DNA from 2 places in the Micromonospora sp. DT227 genome. Region 2 is predicted to be linked to the other one. Evidence: riboswitches for the same ligand, from Rfam matches in the RefSeq annotation. Region 2 holds a riboswitch; the other holds the start of a gene.
The links. Region 2 has a riboswitch for glycine ahead of ACLQ2W_RS25645 (glycine cleavage system protein T). Riboswitches for the same ligand answer to the same signal wherever they lie in the genome.
Positions count from the first base shown of each region.

Region 1: another riboswitch for glycine. It lies ahead of gcvP (aminomethyl-transferring glycine dehydrogenase); the one in region 2 lies ahead of ACLQ2W_RS25645 (glycine cleavage system protein T).

Region 1 covers NZ_JBNCLA010000006.1:287,118-294,657, forward strand. The annotation lists gene pip (prolyl aminopeptidase) at 1-118, shown strand, start outside; gene ACLQ2W_RS22040 (chorismate-binding protein) at 131-1,318, opposite strand; gene ACLQ2W_RS22045 (DUF5999 family protein) at 1,442-1,642, shown strand; gene gcvP (aminomethyl-transferring glycine dehydrogenase) at 1,737-4,559, opposite strand; glycine riboswitch at 4,633-4,723, opposite strand; gene ACLQ2W_RS22055 (NAD-dependent protein deacetylase) at 4,781-5,620, opposite strand; gene ACLQ2W_RS22060 (NAD(P)H-binding protein) at 5,787-6,443, shown strand; gene ACLQ2W_RS22065 (DivIVA domain-containing protein) at 6,512-7,171, opposite strand; gene ACLQ2W_RS22070 (globin domain-containing protein) at 7,227-7,540, opposite strand, start outside.
Region 2 covers NZ_JBNCLA010000008.1:229,535-237,074, forward strand. The annotation lists gene ACLQ2W_RS25635 (collagenase) at 1-537, shown strand, start outside; gene ACLQ2W_RS25640 (LysR family transcriptional regulator) at 663-1,625, shown strand; glycine riboswitch at 1,711-1,801, shown strand; glycine riboswitch at 1,802-1,894, shown strand; gene ACLQ2W_RS25645 (glycine cleavage system protein T) at 1,940-2,788, shown strand; gene ACLQ2W_RS25650 (hypothetical protein) at 2,767-2,898, shown strand; gene ACLQ2W_RS25655 (hypothetical protein) at 2,909-3,373, shown strand; gene ACLQ2W_RS25660 (proline dehydrogenase family protein) at 3,259-4,143, shown strand; gene ACLQ2W_RS25665 (L-serine ammonia-lyase) at 4,190-5,560, shown strand; gene ACLQ2W_RS25670 (aminopeptidase P family protein) at 5,734-7,149, opposite strand.

The DNA.
Region 1 (7,540 bases), on a different contig from region 2:
GTTGACCCGGGACTGGCCGGACGCCCGGATGGAGATCGTCGAGTCCGGCGGGCACGGCCGCGGCCACGGCGTCGGTGAGCGGGTGGTGGCCGCCCTGGACGCGTTCGCCGCCGCCTGAGGGGCCGGGCGGTCAGCCGGCGGCCAGCAGCGCGCGGATCGGGGCGGCCTTCGCGGCGGCCTCGGCGACCTCGGCGGCGGGGTCGCTGTCCCAGGTGATGCCGCCGCCGGCCCACAGGTGCAGCCGGTGGGCGTCGGCGGCGGCGGTGCGGATGGTCAGGCCCAGGTCGAGCCGGTCCGGTCCGACCCAGCCCAACGCGCCCATGCCGGCGCCGCGCCCGACCGGCTCCCGCGCGGCCACCTGGGCGAGCGCGGCGTGCTTCGGCGCGCCGGTGACCGATCCGCCGGGGCAGACCGCGCGCAGCAGGTCGGCCAGGCCCAGGCCGTCGGCGGGCGCCGCGGAGACGGTCGACTCGGCCTGCCACAGGTCGCACCAGCGGCGTACGGCGAACAGCTCGTCGACCCGGACGGAGCCGGTGCGGGCCACCCGGGCCAGGTCGTTGCGTTCCAGGTCGACGATCATGATGTGTTCGGCGCGTTCCTTGGCGGAGGCGAGCAGGTCGCGGCGGCCGGCGGCGGTGGCCGCGCGGGTGCCCTTGATCGGGCGGGTGACGAGCCGGCCGTGTTCGGTCGCGACGAGCGTCTCCGGGGAGGCGCAGCCCAGCGCCCAGCCGGGCCCGGTGAGGGCGCCGCCGTAGCGGGCGCCGGGCAGCGCGGCGAGGCGGCGCAGCGCGGGGCGCGGGTCGCCGGTGTAGTCGGCGGCGGCGTGCCCGACGAGGTTGACCTGGTAGACGTCGCCGCGGGCGATGGCGGCGCGGACCGACTCGACGGCGGCGGCGTGTGCGTCCGGGGTCCAGCTGTCGCGCCAGTCCCCCAGCCGCCAGCCGGCCGGCGACGGTGGCCGGTGCGGGCGGTCGCCGTGGTGGTAGACGACCGCGACCAGGTCGGGCAGCGCCGGCACGGGTGTGGGCGCGCCGGTCGGCGCGCCGACGGCGTACGCGCCGGCGGCGGCGGACAGGAACAGCGCCGCCCCGCACGGCCCGTCGGCGGTGTGCCGGCCGGGCCGTGACAGGTCGTCGACGTCGACGCCGTGCGCGGTGAGGAAGCGTTGCGCCAGGTCGGTGGGGTCGCCGTCGTCGCCGAGGCGCCACTGCAACCGGGCGGTCTCGACCAGCCGGGACCGGCAGGCGGGCGGCGCGCCGGGCACCGCGACCGGCACGTGTGGGAGCGCTTCCACGCCGTCTGGACCGTTCCGCCTCATCCGTTCAGCCCATTCTGGGTGAACAAGCCGCGACCTTGCTCGGTGTTGCGCGGTTGAGCTTGGTACTGTGCGTCACTGGTCATGTGAACCATGACACAGTGCCCCCACAGTCCGGAGAACCCGATGTGTCAGCACCAGCCCACCTGCCCCTCCGCCGACGCGACCGACCGCGAGGCCGCCCGCGTCCTCGCCTGCTTTCCTGAGCAGGGCTGGAGCCTGCTCTGCAACGGCGTCATCATCTTCGAGGACACCGGTGAGCTGCTCCCCGACGGGCGGACCATCGCCCCGCACCGGGGACCGGCCCGCCACGCCCTCGTCGCCTGAGCCATCACGCAGCGTCAGTGAGCGTACGCGCCGACGAAGCCCGTCGACGCGCCGGCCGGGGCGGCGATCCACCACCGCCCCGGCGTGCACGCCCTCACTCCTCGAACGCCTCCGGCGCGGGACACGAACAGACCAGGTTCCGGTCCCCGTACGCGCCGTCCACGCGCCGCACCGGCGGCCAGTACTTCCCCGCCCGGTCCACCGCCCCCGGATAGGCGCCCACCGACCGCGGGTACGGGTGCGGCCACTCGTCGCCGGACACCATCGCCGCGGTGTGCGGCGCGTTCGACAGCGGACTGTCGCCCGCCGGCCACCGCCCGGACCCCACCTGGTCGATCTCGGCGCGGATGGCGATCATCGCGTCGCAGAACCGGTCCAACTCGGCCAGGTCCTCACTCTCGGTCGGCTCCACCATCAGCGTGCCCGCCACCGGGAACGACATCGTCGGCGCGTGGAAACCGTAGTCGATCAGCCGCTTCGCGACGTCGTCGACGCTCACCCCGGTCGCCTTCGTCAACGGCCGCAGGTCCAGGATGCACTCGTGCGCCACCAGGCCCTTGTTGCCGGCGTACAACACCGGGAAGTGCTCCCGCAGCCGCACCGCCACGTAGTTCGCCGCGAGCACCGCCACCGCGGTGGCCCGCGCCAACCCGTCGGCGCCCATCATCCGCAGGTACGCCCACGGGATCGGCAGGATCCCCGCCGACCCGTACCGGGCCGCGGAGATCGCCGGCCGGCCGTCGACGGACGCGCCGACCGGATCACCGGGCAGAAACGGCGCCAGGTGCGCCCGCACCGCCACCGGACCCACCCCCGGCCCGCCGCCACCGTGCGGAATGCAGAACGTCTTGTGCAGGTTCAGGTGCGACACGTCCGCGCCGAAGCGCCCCGGCTTGGCGAACCCGACAAGCGCGTTGAGGTTCGCCCCGTCGACGTACACCTGACCGCCGGCGTCGTGGACCTTCGCGCACAACTGCGCGATGCCCGTCTCGTACACGCCGTGCGTCGACGGGTACGTCACCATGATCGCCGCCAGGGCGTCCCGATGCTTGTCGATCTTCGCGTCGAGGTCGACGAGGTCGACGTTGCCGTCGGCGTCGCAGCCCACCACGACCACCCGCATGCCGGCCATCACCGCCGACGCGGCGTTCGTGCCGTGCGCCGACGACGGGATCAGACACACGTCCCGGTGCCCCTCACCCCGGTCCCGGTGGTAGGCGCGGATCGCCAGCAGGCCGGCCAGCTCCCCCTGCGACCCGGCGTTGGGCTGCACGCTGACCGCGTCGTAGCCGGTCACCTCCGCCAGCCAACCCTCCAACTGGGCGATCAACTCCCGGTAGCCGACGGTCTGCGCGTCGGGCGCGAACGGGTGCAGGTGCGCGAACTCCGGCCAGGTGACCGGCTCCATCTCGGTGGTGGCGTTGAGCTTCATCGTGCACGACCCCAACGGGATCATGCCCCGGTCCAGGGCGTAGTCGAAATCAGCCAGCCGCCGCAGGTACCGCAGCATCGCCGTCTCCGAGTGGTGACTGCGGAACACCGGATGGGTGAGCACGTCACCGGAGCGGGCCAACCCGTCGGGCAACGCCACCTCCACGTCACCGTCGACACCGTCCACGCCGAACGCCGCCCACACCGCCCGCAGATGCGCGTCGGTGGTCGTCTCGTCGCAGGACACCCCGACCCGGTCGGCGTCCACCAGCCGCAGGTTCACGTTGCGCGCCGCCGCCTCGGCCACCACCTGCGCGGCCCGACCCGGCACCGTCGCGGTGACGGTGTCGAAGAACGCCACGTCCGCGACACCGACGCCGCCGGCACGCAGCCCGGCCGCCAACCGCGCCGCCGCCGCACGGGTACGCCGGGCGATCGCCCGCAACCCGTCCGGGCCGTGATAGACCGCGTACATGCCGGCCATCACCGCCAGCAGCACCTGCGCGGTGCAGATGTTGCTGGTCGCCTTCTCCCGCCGGATGTGCTGCTCACGGGTCTGCAACGCCAACCGGTAGGCGGCATTGCCGTCCGCGTCGCGCGACACCCCGACGAGACGGCCCGGCAACATCCGCTCCAGACCGGCACGCACCGCCAGGTAGCCGGCGTGCGGCCCACCGAACCCCATCGGCACCCCGAACCGCTGGGTGGTGCCGGCGGCGATGTCCACGCCGATCTCCCCCGGCGGGCGCAGCACCATCAACGCCAACAGGTCCGCCGCGACGGTCACCAACGCGCCCACCGCGTGCGCCGCCTCGACCAACGGAGCATGGTCCCGGACCGCCCCGGACGCGCCCGGATACTGCAGGTGCAGGCCGAAGAACTCCGCCGGCAACTCCTCGACGTCGACGTCGACGACCCGCACCTCGATACCGAGCGGCTCGGCGCGACTGGCGATCACCGCGACGGTCTGCGGCAACGCGTCGGCGTCCACCACGTACACCGGGCTCTTGCTCTTCGACGCGCGGCGCGCGAGCGTCATCGCCTCCGCCGCGGCGGTGCCCTCGTCGAGCATCGACGCGTTCGCGGTGGCCAGCCCGGTCAGATCGGTGACCATGGTCTGGAAGTTCAGCAACGCCTCCAGCCGACCCTGGCTGATCTCCGGCTGATACGGCGTGTACGCGGTGTACCAGGCCGGATTCTCCAGCACGTTACGGCGGATCACCGCCGGGGTGTGCGTGCCGTGGTAACCCAGGCCGATCATCGACACGGCCACCGTGTTACGGGCCGCGAGCGCCCGCAACTCGGCCAGCGCCTCCCGCTCCGAGGCCGGCGCCGGCAGGTCCAACGTGCCGTGCCAGCGGATCACCTCGGGGATCGCGGCGTCCATCAGCTCGTCCACGGAGCCGTAGCCGACGGCCTCCAACATGCGGCGCTCGTCGTCCGGGCCGGGGCCGATGTGCCGGTCGGCGAACTGCTCAGCGGTCATGCGCGGCGCTCCTTGTGGGGGCGAGGTCGACGGGTCGGCCTCCCCCTGAGTCACGCTGACGCGCTCCACAGCGCCTGCCCACGTGGTCCTTTTGCCTGAGAGGTTCCGGGGAGAATCTGCCCCTTCGGCGCCGTCGGGTCGACGGTCTCTCCCACGTGGGTGGTACCGGCACCCCCCACGCTACCAGCGGCCGTGTTTCCGGCTCATGTCCCAGGGTGTGATCACACCGGCGCCGGCTCGGCGAACCCGGCGGCCAACGCGGTCAACGTGGCACCCAACGGCGCGTCCAACCGCACCGCCGCGTACCCGTCGCCGCGGGTGACACCCTGGTTGACGATCGCCACCGGAATGCCCCGCTTCGCCGCCCGCAACACGAACCGCCGCCCCGACATCACCGTCAACGACGACCCCAGCACCAGCACCGCCCGGGCCCCCTCCACCAGCGCGAAACAGTCCGCCACCCGCGGTGCCGGCACCGTCTCGCCGAAGAACACCACATCCGGTTTCAGCATGCCCCCGCCGCACACCCCGCAGTCGACGACCCGGAACCCGGCCACCGCCTCGTCCGGCAGTTCCACGTCACCGTCGGGGTTCACGTGCGCCACCCGCGCGTCGAACCCCGGGTTCGCCTCGGTCAACCGCCGGTGCAGCTCGTCACGGCCGGTCAGGTTGCCGCAGTCCAGGCACGTCACCTCGTCGAGCCGGCCGTGCAACTCGATCACACCGGTCGCGCCGGCGGCGGTGTGCAACCCGTCGACGTTCTGCGTGATGATGCCGTCGAGCAGCCCCGCCTGCTGCAACCGGGCCACCGCCCGGTGCCCGTCGTTGGGCGCCGCCCGCGCGATGGTCCGCCACCCGAGGTGGCTACGCGCCCAGTAGCGTCGCCGCGCCTGCGGATCACGGGTGAACGCCTGGTAGGTCATCGGGGTGTGCCGCCGCGCCGCGCCGCTGGGCCCCCGATAGTCCGGAATGCCCGACTCGGTGGACAGGCCGGCGCCGCTGAGCACCACCACACCCCCGCCGGCCAGCAGCCGCGCCAACCCCTCGAACGCATCACTCACCCCACCATGCTGCCTCGCGCACCCCCACCCGCCCACCCCACGCCGCCCACCCCCGGCGTTGATCATGAAGTTGGCGGCGCGATCCGGTCGTTTCTTCGCCGCCAACTTCATGATCAACGATGCTGGTCGCCCGGCGCGGCGACCACCGGCGGGCTAGGTTGAGCACATGCGCGTCGTCATCGCCGGAGGCCACGGAAAGATCGCCAAGCTGCTCGAACGAGACCTCGCCGGACGCGGCGACACCCCCGTCGGGCTGATCCGCAACCCCGACCACGCCGCCGCGCTGCGCGCCGCCGGCGCCGAACCGGTCGTGTGCGACCTGGAACACACCGACGCCGACACACTCGCCCGGCACCTCGCCGACGCCGACGCCGTGGTGTTCGCCGCCGGCGCCGGCCCCGGCAGCGGCGCCGACCGCAAGGACACCGTCGACCGCGGCGCCGCCGTGCTGCTCGCCGACGCCGCCGTCCGCGCCGGCGTCCGCCGCTACCTGCTCGTCTCCTCCATGGGCGTCGACGACCCACCCGCCCCCGACACCGACGACGTGTGGGCCGCCTACCTGCGGGCCAAGAAAGCCGCCGAGGACGACGTCACCGGCCGCGACCTCGACGTCACCGTGCTACGGCCCGGCCGGCTCACCGACGACGAACCCGGCGGCCGGATCACCCTCGCCCGACACGTCCCACCCGGCGCGATCAGCCGCGCCGACGTCGCCCGCGTCCTCCTGGCGCTGCTGGAGACCCCCGGCACCGCCGGGCACACCGTCGAACTCGTCGCCGGCGACACCCCCGTCGCCGACGCCGTCGACGCGCTCACCCGCTGACCCACCACCGGCACACCACGGCCGGCCTCGCCGGTCCGGCCCACCCGCACGGCGGGCCGGACCGGCGCTCACCGCTGGTGACGCGGCAACGCCGGCTGCGGCGCCTCCCGCGTGAGACGCTCCATCGTCCGCGCCAACTGCTCACTGCCGTCGTCGAGATGCCGGGCCGCCGCCCGCATGTGCGACATCATCATCTCGCCGAAGATCCGCAACGCCTCCCGCGTCGCCACCGAATCGTCCACGTCACCACCGGCGGCCCGGCGGTACTCCACCACCGCCCGCTCGGCCTCCTGCTTCGCCTCCTCCGCCGCCGCCCGCAGGTAACTCTCATACTGCGCCCGGGCGTACTCGGCGACCCGACGGGCATAGTCGTGCGCCTGCGCGATGATCTGCTCCGCCTCCCGCTGCGCCGCCGACAGCAGATTCACCTCCTTCGCCGCCGGCCGCACCGGCGCGTCGGCGCTCGGAATCACCCCGTGCCGGTGCAACTCCAGATGGTCGTTGAGCCGCTCGTTCTCCGCCCGCAGATTCGCCACCTGGGCAGCCAGCAGATCCAACTCGTCGGCCACCTGCACCCGGAACCGGTCCACATCGGCCTGCTCATAGCCACGCCTGGTGAACGCCGCCGACCCGAACTCCCACCGCCGCACCCGGTCCGAGGTCAACCGCACCTGCACCGACCCGGACACCTGCTGCGCGTCGTAACCACTGATCGGGGTCGCACTCATCGGACCATCTCCGTTCGCGACTGCGGGGCTCGCAGGACCGGCTCACTCCTCGCGCTCACCGGACCATCTCCGTGGACTCGTCGGCGGCCGTGACGGCACGCCACACCGGCCCGTACCACTGCCTGCCGAAACCCTCGTGGTGCACCTGACCCGACCGGTAACCGGCCCCCGTCAACGCCGCCACCGACTGGCCCACCATCTCGTCGGACCCACACACGTACACGTGCCGCGACCGCCAGTCCCCGTCGGCCAACACCCGATCCACCACCCGCGCCGGCTCACCCGGCCGCACCGGATCCGACCCCGCCACGTACGACACCCGCAACCACGGACACGACGCGGCCACCTTGTCGATCGCCTCGCTGTCGT
Region 2 (7,540 bases):
ACTGACCAGTCCACCGACAGCGACGGCAGCATCGCCTCCCGGAAGTGGAACTTCGGTGACGGCACCACCTCGACGGCGACGAACCCGAGCAAGACCTACGCCGCGGCCGGCAGCTACACCGTCTCGTTGACGGTCACCGACAACCAGGGGGCGACCGGAACGACCACGCAGACTGTCTCGGTCACTTCCGGCGGCGGAAGCACCCTGCCGGAGTGCACCGCGGCGGACACCCGCGTACTGGACCGCAACTGTCAGCGCAGCGTTCGCGCCGCGACGGCCGGCAACTACGATTACCTGTACATCTACTTGCCGTCGGGCGTGTCGAGCCTGACGATCAACGCGGCCGGTGGCAGCGGCAACTGCGACCTCTACTACAGCTCCTCCAGCTGGGCGACGACCAGCAACTACACCCGATCCTCGACCGGCGCCGGCAACGCCGGGTCCCTGACCATCACCAACCCGCCCGCCGGATACAACTTCATCAGCCTGTACGGCAAGACGTCCTGCTCGGGAGTGACCGTCAGCACCCGCTACTGACGGGTGCCGTATCGACCACGAGCGACGCGCCGCCCGGCTCCTGACGGGCGGCGCGTCCGTGCTCCGCCAGCTCCGAGCTCGCCGCGAGGGGTCGATCGGCGCGGCGGGCGGCATAATCCGTGCTCATGGGCATCGACGTGCGGCACCTGCGGGCGATCAGTGTTGTGGCCGAGGTAGGGAGCGTGACCGGGGCTGCCGCCCGGCTGGGCCTGTCCCAGCCGGCACTGACCGCCCAGCTGCACCGGATCGAAGAGATGGTGGGTGGCCCGCTCTTCGTCCGCAGCCGCACCGGCATGCAACCCACCGAACTCGGCAAGCAGGTGCTCAGCCGGGCACGCGTGGTGCTCGCCGAGGTGGACGCGCTCGTTGACGACTTCGGGGACAAGCGTCGCGCCTCGGACCTGTTCCGACTCGGCACCGTCCACCTCGCCTGCGCGAGCAGTCTGGTCCGACGGGTCACGGAGACGTTCCCCGACGCAGAGATCGGACTGCAGATCGAACCGTCGTCACGACTGCTGGTGGAGGCGGTCACACACGGTCAGTTGGACGCTGCCCTGGTCGGCATCCTGGAAGGCTTCGACCTGCCGATTGGCCCGACCGTTGCCAGTCGCACGCTGGTACCGCGGCACCCCATCTTCGTCGCGCTGGCAGCGACGCACCGCCACGCGCAGCGCGACACGGTCCGGTTGGCCGACCTCAGCGACGAGTCGTGGGTCTGCCCGCCCGGTCCCGACGATGGCTCGCTGGCCTCCCTGCGCCGCGCGTGCCGGGCCGCCGGCTTCGAACCGAGGATCCGCTACGAGGCACCCAGTGGCGCAGCCCACCCTCTCGTGGCAGCCGGCGACGGTGTCCGGCTGGTCGACCCGACCTGGGCGCCGGGGCCCGGGACGCGGGTGCTACCGCTGGACGGCGAGCCGCAGGTGGCCAGGCTGGCCGTTATCTGGCGGCGTGACGCGTTCACCAACGAGCAGAGCAGGCACCTGTTCCGGGCGTTCGCCCGCGCCTTTTTGGACCATGTCGACGACAATCCCGGATACGCCCGCTGGTGGCGGGAAAATCCGCACGTCCATCCCCTGGCCGAAGATTGACCGTTCTTTTCCAGCGGCTGTTGACGCGGTCTCCGCCGATCGCCTACTGTCTGTCCGGAATACCGATAACTGAATAGACACCGTTCGAACCTGCGCGGGAGAGACCCGACCATGTGTCGGGCGCCGAAGGAGCAAACTCCCAAGAAACTCTCAGGCCCCATTACCGCGCGGGCTAGGTGGACTCTGGAAAGCAGACGACCTTCGTCTCACCCACGGTGCAAACCGCTGATCAGCGGTGAAGCTCTCAGGTCAATGACAGAGCGGGAGGCAACCGACCGTACGACGCCACGAGCGTCGCGACGAGGAGCGCCTCCATGCATCAGGGTCCGACGACTCTGCTTCACTCACCCCTGCACGCCGTGCACCTGGAGTTCGGGGCCCGGTTCACCGGCTTCGCCGGCTGGTCCATGCCGCTGCGCTACACCAGACAGACCGCCGAGCACCGGGCCGTACGCGAACGCGCCGGCATCTTCGACCTCAGCCACATGGGACAGCTCGAGGTGGTCGGGCCAGAGGCCCCGACGGCGCTGGATTACGCGCTGGTCGGGCACCTGTCCACGGTGCCGCTTGGCGGCGCCCGCTACACCATGCTCTGCGACGACATCGGCGGCGTATTGGACGACCTCGTCGCCTACCGGCTCGCCGCCGACCGGTACCTGCTGATCACCAACGCCGCCAACACCGCAGCCGCGCTGCTCGCGCTCAAGTCCCGCTGCGACAGGTACGAGGCCACCGTCACCGACCACAGCGCCGAACGCGCGATCATCGCCGTGCAGGGCCCCCGTGCCGCCGACAGCCTCGAAGCCCTGATCGGAGCGGAGCCGACCCGGCTCGCCTACCACAGCGCCACCCCCGTCGAGGTCGTCGGCCGCCCGGCGATCATCGCCCGTACCGGATACACCGGCGAGGACGGATTCGAGCTGTTCGCCGGCGCGAGCGACGCGGTCGAACTCTGGCGGGCACTGCTCGCCGTCGGTGCCGGACATGGCATGGTGCCGGCCGGACTCGCCTGTCGCGACACCCTCCGCCTGGAGGCCGGGATGCCGCTGTACGGCTGCGCATTCCACCCCGGCGTCACCCCGTTCGACATCGGCCTGGGCCGGCTGGTGTCCTTCGACAAGACGGGCGACTCAACGAGGAGGTGCTCGCCGACCCGGGTTTGATCGGCGCCGACCCCTATGGCAAGGGCTGGCTGCTGCGGGTGCAGATAAGCGAACTGCCGTCCTTGATGTCGGCCGACGAGTATCGCGTCTTCGCCGACGACGCGCGATAGAGGAACCCCCATGCTGGACTCGGCGGTCTTCCCCGGGCAGCAGGGCGGTCCGCTCGAGCACACGGTCGCCGCCAAGGCGGTGGCATTCCGGATCGCCGCGGGGCGGGAGTTCCGCGAACGGCAACAGAGCGCCCTGATCGGGGCGAGGGTGCTCGCCGACCGGCTCAACGCCGCCGACGTGCACGGCGCCGCGCCCGCCGATGGTCACCTCAGGGCTGCGGATCGGAACCTCTGGGCTTTCGACAGTGCGCCACCCGCGACGCGTCATCGCCGGTCGGACCCACACCCGTATTCAGGAAAGGACGCACCGTGCCGAACAAGCTGCTGCTCAGAGCGACAGGAAGTGACCGCCTACGCCGGATCGTGGAGCATTCCCCGCTCACGCGACCAGTGGTGCGGCGGTTCGTCGCCGGTGAGGAGGAAGACGAGGCCGTCAGCGTGGCCTCGCGGATCGTCGGGGCGGGAATGCAGGTGACGATCGATCATCTGGGGGAAGGCACGACGACGCCGGAGCAGGCGCTCGGCATCCGCGACAACTACCGCCTGCTGCTTGCGTCGCTGGGCCGGGCGAACCTGGCCGCGTCCGCGGAGGTCTCGGTCAAGCTGTCCGCACTCGGCGGCTCGTTGGCCGACGACGGCCAGCATCAGGCGTACCGGCTCACCCGCGACATCTGCGCCGCGGCCGCGGCGGTGGGCTCGAGCGTGACGATCGACATGGAGGACCACACCACCGTCGACATGACGCTCGCCGTCCTCCGCGAACTGCGCACCGAATTTCCGTGGGTGGGGGTGGCCCTGCAGGCGTGCCTGCGTCGCACGGTTGTCGACTGCGTCAAGCTCGCCCACTCCGGCAGCCGGGTCCGCCTGGTGAAGGGCGCCTACGCCGAGCCGGACTCGATGGCGTTCGGCACCAGACGCCAGGTGGACGCGGCGTTCGACCGGTGCCTGCGCATCCTCATGGAAGGAGCCGGGTACCCCATGATCGCCACCCACGACCCGCGCCTGATCGACAGCGCGCTGCACCTCGCTCGCAACGCCGGCCGGGATGCCGCGGACTTCGAGTACCAGATGTTGTACGGCGTTCGGGCCAACGAACAGGCCCGGCTGGCGGGGGAGGGGCACCGTATGCGGGTCTACCTGCCCTACGGGCGCGACTGGTACGGCTACTTCACCCGCCGGTTGGCCGAGAAGCCCGCGAACATGCTCCTGCTGGCCCGCTCCTTCAAGCCCGGTGCCGCGAACTGACGCAGCCGCCGCCGACCACCGTCCTCACATTAGGGAGCAGGCTGCCGTGATCAGTGTTTTCGACCTTTTCAGTGTCGGTATCGGGCCGTCGAGTTCGCACACCGTCGGGCCGATGCGGGCGGCCCGGACGTTCGTGTCGGGGCTCAAGGCCGACGGTCTGCTCGCCGATACCGCCCGGGTGCAGGGGGAGCTCTTCGGTTCGTTGGGCGCGACCGGGCACGGTCACGGCAGTGACCGGGCGGTGCTGCTCGGGCTGGAGGGCGAGGCCCCGGAGACGGTCGACACGGACCGGGTGGGTTCCCGGGTGGCGGAGATCCGTGCCGGGCGGCGGCTGCGTCTGCTGGGTGTGCAGGAGATCGACTTCGACCCGGACCGGGATCTGGTGCTGCACCGCCGGCGGTCGTTGCCGTACCACCCGAACGGGATGACCTTCGCGGCGTACGACGCGGCGGACGGGCAGCTGCGGGCCCGGACGTACTACTCCGTCGGTGGTGGGTTCGTGGTGGACGAGGCGGCGGCCGGGGCGGACCGGATCGTGCCGGACACCACCCGGGTGCCGTACCCGTTCCTGACCGGCGCGGAACTGCTGGCGGTGACCACCGGCACCGGGCTGTCGATCAGCGAGGTGATGCTCGCCAACGAGCTGTCGTGGCGTACCGAGGGGGAGGTGCGGGCGGGGCTGTTGGAGATCTGGCGGGTGATGCGGGAGTGCGTGGAGAGCGGCTGCCGGCGGGACGGCACCCTGCCGGGCGGGTTGAAGGTGCGTCGTCGGGCGGCGGAGCTGCGGCGTGGCCTGGAGGCGGACGTCTACTCGATGGATCCGTTGCGGGTGATGGACTGGGTGACGCTCTTCGCGTTGGCGGTGAACGAGGAGAACGCGGCGGGTGGTCGGGTGGTGACCGCGCCGACGAACGGGGCGGCCGGGATCATTCCGGCGGTGCTGCACTACTACACCCGGTTCGTGCCGGGCGCGTCCGACGACGGGGTGGTGCGGTTCCTGCTGGCGGCCGGTGCGATCGGCGTGTTGTTCAAGGAGAACGCCTCGATCTCCGGTGCGGAGGTGGGTTGCCAGGGTGAGGTCGGGTCGGCGTGCTCGATGGCGGCGGCCGGGCTGGCCGAGGCGCTGGGCGGCACGCCGGAGCAGGTGGAGAACGCCGCCGAGATCGGCATGGAGCACAACCTGGGGTTGACCTGCGACCCGGTGGGCGGGTTGGTGCAGATCCCGTGCATCGAGCGCAACGCGGTGGCCAGCATCAAGGCGATCACCGCGGCCCGGCTGGCGCTGCGCGGTGACGGCGTGCACCACGTCTCGTTGGACAAGGTCATCAAGACCATGCGGGAGACCGGCGCCGACATGAAGGTCAAGTACAAGGAGACCGCCCGCGGCGGGCTCGCCGTCAACGTCATCGAGTGCTGATGCCCTTGGCGGGGTCGGAGACCAGAATGTTGCCCTCGCCGGCCCTGGTGGGGGCAGCGAGGGCTCCGCCGCGGTCCACCCCGGTCACCGTCAGGCCGGCGCGGACGGCATGGTGTGCGCGGCGACGCCCGTCACCCCGGCGTCGACCACCACGACGTCCGCGCCGGCAGCGGTCACGACGTCACCCGGTGCATCCACGCCTCGACGTCGTCAGCCTGCCGGGGCAGCCCGCTGGAGAGCAACCGGTACCCGCCGTCGGTGATCAGGATGTCCTCCTCGATACGCATGCCCAGCCCGCGCAGCTCGGCCGGGATCAGCTCGTCGTCGGGCTGGAAGTACAGACCGGGTTCGACGGTGAGCACCTGACCGGCCTCGATGCGCCCGTCGAGATAGGTGCCGGACCGGGCGGCGGCGCAATCGTGCACGTCCAGCCCCAGCATGTGGCCGGAGCCGCACAGAGTCCATCGCCGGTACAGGCCGGAATCCTCCGCCAAGGCCCGTTCCGGTGAGCAGCGCAGCACCCCGAGATCCGCCAGCCCGTGGGCGAGCACCGTCATCGCCGCCCGGTGGAACGCCCGGAACTCCGCACCCGGCTTCAGGCACTCGAGGGCGGCGTCGTTGGCGCGCCGGCACAGCTCGTACAGGTCGCGCTGCAAGGGGCTGAACCGGCCCGAAATCGGGAAGACCCGGGTGATGTCCGCGGTGTACAACGACCGGGTTTCCGCGCCGGCGTCGAGCAGCAGCAGGTCGCCGTCGCGGACCGGGCCGTCGTTGTCGATCCAGTGCAGGGTCGCCGCGTGGGCCCCGGCCGCCACGATCGAGTGGTAGCCGACGTCGTTGCCCTCCAAGCGGGCCCGCTGCCAGAACACGCCCTCCAGGTAGCGCTCCGAGGTGCGCTTCGCCATCGGCAGCGCCCGCACCACATCCTCGAACCCGCGGGTGGTGATCGCCACCGCCTGCTCCAGTTGGTCGATCTCCCAGGCGTCCTTGATCAGCCGCAGCTCCGACAGCACCGCGTCGAACTCCGCGTCGCCCGGTCCGGCCGCGTCGGCCAGCAGCGCATCGACGCGCGGATCGACCCCGCGCAGCACCCGGGTGGGGACGCCTGCCCCGGACAGTGCCGACTCCAGGTCGGCGACGTGCCGGGTCGGCATCGACAGCCGTGCGCGGCTCTCGGCGAGGGTGGGGCGCCGCCCGGCCCACAACTCGCCGTACACCCGGTCGCGGAAGAACTCACCGCTGCGGCGGTCGGAGCGGGGACGCAGGAACAGGGTGGCTCCGCCGTCCGGCTCGATCACGAGCACCCCGTCAGAGGACTGGTCGCCGGTCAGCCAGGTGTAGGCCGAGTGCGGCCGGAAGCGGTAGTGCTGGTCGTTGGACCGCTGCTTGTACCCGCCGGAGGGCACGACGAGCCGTTCCCCGGTGAATCGGGCGTGCAGGCGGGCCCGGCGGGCGGCGGCCCAAGACGCCACGTCGTCGACGGGCAGGTCACGGTGTTCGCTGTCGGCCCAACCAGAGAGCATGAATTCCTCAAGGGCAGGGCTGACCGGCAGGTCGTGGCTACCGGTGTGCAAGTCGGTGCGGGTCACGCGGCCTCCTTAACGGGGGTGAGGGTGAGGGAGCGTCGAAGGTCGCCGCTGAACTCCCATACCGCGACTGTGAAGCCCTCGTCCCGGTGGGCGGTGGGCGGTGGGCGGTGGGCGGGAGGGGCATGACGCGGGGCAGCATGCTCGCCGGCCTGTTCCATCCGGTGGCGCGGCCTGCACCGCCGGGGCGCACAACGCCTGCCCGTTCGAGAACACCTTGCCGAGCAAATCCTTCAGCGCCCCCTGTAATATATTACATGGCACACTAGCAATGTCCGTGGCGACGTCAAGAGTCGTGATCGTGTACTCGACGAGGACCTGCTGACGAACAGTCGTGCCGGCCGGGCCCTGGGGTCGTGCATCTGATCATGCTTGGTCGAGAGTTGTTGATCTG